DNA from 2 places in the Dactylosporangium maewongense genome. Region 2 is predicted to be linked to the other one. Evidence: riboswitches for the same ligand, from Rfam matches in the RefSeq annotation. Region 2 holds a riboswitch; the other holds the start of a gene.
The links. A riboswitch is a leader RNA that binds a small molecule or an ion and turns the genes downstream of it on or off. The one in region 2 is predicted to bind S-adenosylhomocysteine.
Positions count from the first base shown of each region.

Region 1: it holds a riboswitch for S-adenosylhomocysteine, as region 2 does, so the genes downstream of both, metH (methionine synthase) here and ahcY (adenosylhomocysteinase) in region 2, are expected to answer to the same signal.

Region 1 covers NZ_BAAAQD010000007.1:180,948-183,339, reverse strand. The annotation lists gene metH (methionine synthase) at 1-797, opposite strand, end outside; S-adenosyl-L-homocysteine riboswitch at 819-901, opposite strand; gene ABD332_RS19605 (glycine hydroxymethyltransferase) at 1,026-2,392, shown strand, end outside.
Region 2 covers NZ_BAAAQD010000049.1:20,446-22,837, forward strand. The annotation lists gene ahcY (adenosylhomocysteinase) at 1-1,217, opposite strand, end outside; S-adenosyl-L-homocysteine riboswitch at 1,238-1,322, opposite strand; gene ABD332_RS56255 (SWIM zinc finger family protein) at 1,344-2,060, opposite strand; gene ABD332_RS56260 (SNF2-related protein) at 2,107-2,392, opposite strand, start outside.

The sequences.
Region 1 (2,392 bases), on a different contig from region 2:
GGGTGCGCCGCGACATATGTGCCGGCGAAGCGGGCCAGGTCGGCGACGTGCGGGCGCATCTCCGTCGCGCCGAGCGAGCAGTTGACGCCGACGATGAGCGGGTCGGCGTGCTCGACGGAGCGCCAGAACGCCTCGACGGTCTGCCCGGACAGCGTCCGGCCGCTCAGGTCGACGATCGTGACCGAGATCCACAGCGGCAGGTGCGGCGCGACGTCGCGGGCCGCGGCGACGGCCGCCTTCACGTTGAGCGTGTCGAAGATGGTCTCAATGAGCAGCAGGTCCACGCCGCCCTCGGCGAGCGCGCTGATCTGCTCCGCGTACGTGGCGCGGACCGTGTCGAACGTCACTGCCCGGTAGGACGGGTCCTCGACCTTCGGCGACAGCGACAGCGTGACGTTCAGCGGGCCGACCGACCCGGCGACGAACCGCGGCCGGTCCGGCGTGGAGAACTCGTCCGCCGCCTGGCGCGCCAGCCGGGCGCCCTGCACGTTCATCTCGCGGACCAGCGACTCCAGGCCGTAGTCGGCCTGGGCGATGCTGGTGGCGGTGAAGGTGTTGGTGGTGGTGATGTCGGCGCCGGCGGCCAGGTATTGCCGGTGGACGTCGAGGATCACGTCGGGGCGGGTCAGGATCAGCAGGTCCGGGTCGCCCGTGACGTCCTTCGGGTGGTCCGGGGCGATCAGGTCCGCACGGTAGTCGGCGGGAGTGAGGCCGGCGGCCTGCAGCATGGTGCCCCATGCGCCGTCGAGCACGACCACCCGCTCGTCGAGGAGCTTGCGCAGATCTGCGATCGCCATGGGATCCACCTTCCGTGGGTCAGACGGAAGGCGCCCTTGCAGACAGTGATTCCAGGTCGAGCGTGGCGGATCGTCGATGATCCGTTGCAGCGCCTCTCGCCCCGATCCCAGATTCTAGCCTGTTACCGTGGTTCGCCGTCACGCAGTCGAGCTTGGATTGAGCTTGGACCTGGCCGCATCGACCGTCCCGATGTGGCTGACGATCCCGACCTGATCAGGAGTCCCGTCATGAGCGCGCAAAGTTCGGAATCGATCGCGGTCAACGCCGCCCTTGACGTGGTGCGGGCCGTCGAGCCGCGGATCGCGGACGCCATCGCCGGCGAGCTGACCGCCCAGCGCGAGTCGCTCAAGCTCATCGCCAGTGAGAACTACGCCTCACCCGCGACACTCCTCGCGATGGGCAACTGGCTCAGCGACAAGTACGCCGAAGGCACTGTCGGCCGCCGCTTCTACGCCGGATGCCAGCAGGTCGACACCGTCGAGTCGATCGCCGCGGAGCACGCCCGGGAACTGTTCGGCGCGTCACACGCCTATGTCCAACCACATTCTGGGATCGACGCGAATCTCGTCGCCTTCTGGGCGGTCCTGGCGCAGAAGGTCGAGGCGCCGTTCCTGCGCGAGAAGTCCGTCCGCCAGGTCAACGACCTCACCGAGAGTGACTGGGCGCAGCTGCGGCACGACTTCGGCGACCAGCGGATGCTCGGCATGTCCCTGGACGCCGGCGGGCACCTGACCCACGGCTTCCGGCCCAACATCTCCGGCAAGATGTTCCACCAGCGCAGCTACGGCACCAACCCGGAGACGGGCCTGCTGGACTACGACGCGCTGCGGGAGACCGCCCGCGAGTTCCGGCCGATGATCATCGTCGGTGGCTATTCGGCGTACCCCCGGAAGGTGAACTTCGCGAAGCTCCGCGAGATCGCGGACGAGGTCGGCGCCACCCTCATGGTCGACATGGCGCACTTCGCCGGGCTCGTCGCCGGCAAGGTGTTCACCGGCGACTTCGACCCGGTGCCGCACGCCCACATCGTCACCACCACGACCCACAAGACGCTGCGCGGCCCGCGCGGCGGCATGGTCCTCTGCCAGGCGGAGCTCGCCGACCAGGTCGACCGCGGCTGCCCGATGGTGCTCGGCGGCCCGCTGCCGCACGTCATGGCCGCCAAGGCCGTCGCGCTCGCCGAGGCCCGCACCCAGTCGTTCCGCGACTACGCGCAGCGCGTCGTCGACAACGCCGCCGCGCTCGCCGAGGGCCTGCAGCGCCGCGGCGTCCGCCTCGTCACCGGCGGCACCGAGAACCACCTGGTGCTCATCGACGCCTCGCAGCTGAGCGGCGCGCCGACCGGCCTCACCGGCCGCCAGGCGGAGGCGGCGCTGCTGGACGCCGGCATCGTCACCAACCGCAACTCGATCCCGCAGGACCCCAACGGCGCCTGGTACACCTCCGGCGTGCGCATCGGCACCCCGGCGCTCACCACGCGCGGCCTCGGCGTCGCCGAGATGGACACGATCGCCGAGCTCATCGCCACCGTGCTGAGCAGCACCCGGCCGGCGGCGGACTCGAAGGCGAAGTACACCCTCGACGAGTCGGTCGC
Region 2 (2,392 bases):
CCGGTGGCGTTGCCCAGGTTGAGCAGCCGGCCCTCGGACAGCACGATGATCGCGTGCCCGTCGGGGAACGTCCACTCGTGCACCTGCGGCTTGATCTCGTTCTTCACGATGCCCGGGACCTTCGCCAGCCCGGCCATGTCGATCTCGTTGTCGAAGTGTCCGACGTTGCCGACGATCGCGTTGTGCTTCATGGCGGCCAGGTCGGCGGCCATGATGATGTCCTTGTTGCCGGTGGTGGTGATGAACAGGTCCGCGGTCGCGACGACGTCCTCGAGGCGGACCACGGGCAGCCCGTGCATGGCGGCCTGCAGCGCGCAGATCGGGTCGATCTCGGTGACGACAACCCGGGCCCCCATGCCGCGCAGCGCCTCGGCGGCGCCCTTGCCGACGTCGCCGTAGCCGCAGACGACGGCGAGCTTCCCGGCCAGCATCACGTCCGTGGCGCGGTTGATGCCGTCCAGCAGCGAGTGGCGGATGCCGTACGTGTTGTCGAACTTCGACTTGGTGACCGAGTCGTTGACGTTGATCGCGGGGAACAGCAGCTCACCGCTCTCGGCGAGCTTGTAGAGCCGCTTGACGCCGTTGGTGGTCTCCTCGGTGACGCCGCGGATGCCGGCGGCCAGCTTCGTGAAGCGCCGGTTGTCCTTCGCGAGGCTGTCGGCGAGGGTACCGAGTACCAGCGCGAACTCCTCCGAATCGGCGGACGTCGGCTGCGGCACCCGGCCCGCGGCCTCGAACTCGACGCCCTTGTGCACCAGCAGCGTGGCGTCGCCGCCGTCGTCGACGATCATGTTCGGGCCGAGGCCGTCGCCGAAGTCGAACAGCTGGTCGGTGCACCACCAGTACTCGGCGAGCGTCTCGCCCTTCCACGCGAACACCGGCGTGCCGGTTGGCGCGTCGACCGTCCCGTGCGGGCCGACGACGACCGCGGCCGCCGCCTCGTCCTGGGTGGAGAAGATGTTGCAGGACACCCAGCGGACCTCGGCGCCGAGCGCGACGAGGGTCTCGATGAGCACCGCCGTCTGCACGGTCATGTGCAGGGAGCCGGCGATCCGCGCGCCACGCAACGGCTGCGCGTCGGCGAACTCGCGGCGCGTCGCCATCAGGCCCGGCATCTCGTGCTCGGCGAGGCGGATCTGGGTCCGGCCGGCGGCCGCGAGGGAGAGATCGGCAACGGCGAACTCGATCCCGTTGCGCGTCTGCAGATACTTGTGCATAGCCTAAGGTCACCTCCCGGTGACAGGAGGCGCCCTTGGGTCAAGGGTAGTCAACGGCCGAGCGTGGCGAACCCGTGCGGGTCCGTCGCAGCGCCTCTCGGCCGTGACCGCGGCGTCGCCTTGTGCTCAGCCGCGATTGGGTTCGACGGTACCGCCTCCGTCGTTTTCCCCGCAACCGAGTGTGCGGTAGACGTCACGGAGCAGGTCGGTCACCTCGAACCGGCCGACGGTGAGTCTCAGCTGGTCGAGCTGGTCGAGGAGGGCGTCGGGTCTCGCTATCGCGCCGGGCAGGGGTTCGTTTTTTGTGGTGACCCTGGGGCCGGCGGTCCAGAAGCTCCTGGCAGTCTGGGGATCCGGGTCTGTGGGCGCCACGTGCCTGGTCTCGGACACGCGGTGGCTGCGCAGCTCCTCGAGCAGCTCGTCGCGACCCTTGCCGCGCCAGGCCAGGATGGTGAACGGGTCGTTGTCGAACTCCTCCGCGAGCACGTAGCAGGCGGCGGTCAGGTGCCGGCACGGCTTCTGCCAGCCGGGGCAGTCGCAGTCCATGACCAGCTCGGCGAGGCTCTGCGGGAACAGGGACAGCCCATAGCTCTGCAGCAGCTGGTCCAGGTCCTCCGGCAGGTGCCCGGCGAGCAGCTTCGCCGCGTACCGCGCCTCCTTGGACAGTGCCCGCTCGATGCGGGCCCAGTCGGCGGCGGAGAACGCCTTCGCGGCGATGCGCGACCGGTACGTCGCACCGTCCTCGTCGAGGATCAGCGCCGTCACGATGCTGCTGGAGATGGTGAGCGACCGGACGTTGCCGGCGCGAGCGTAGCGGCGGCCGACGGAAAATGTCGTACCCATGCGCAAGGATTCGAGCATGGCGATGAACTGGTGGGACCACCTCGTCTCACTCATCCGTCGCCTCCGGGCGCAGGGTCATCAGGTCCAGGAGGTCGTCGGTGGACAGGCCCGTGAGCCAGCCCTCGCCGCTGCCGACGGCCACCCCGGCGAGGGTCCGCTTCTCCGCCATGATCGTGTCGACCCGCTCCTCGACGGTGCCGACGCAGACGAAGGTGTGCACCTGCACGTCGCGGCGCTGCCCGATGCGGAAGGCGCGGTCCGTGGCCTGCTGCTCGGTCGCCGGGTTCCACCACCTGTCGACGTGCACGACGTGGTTGGCGGCGGTCAGGTTG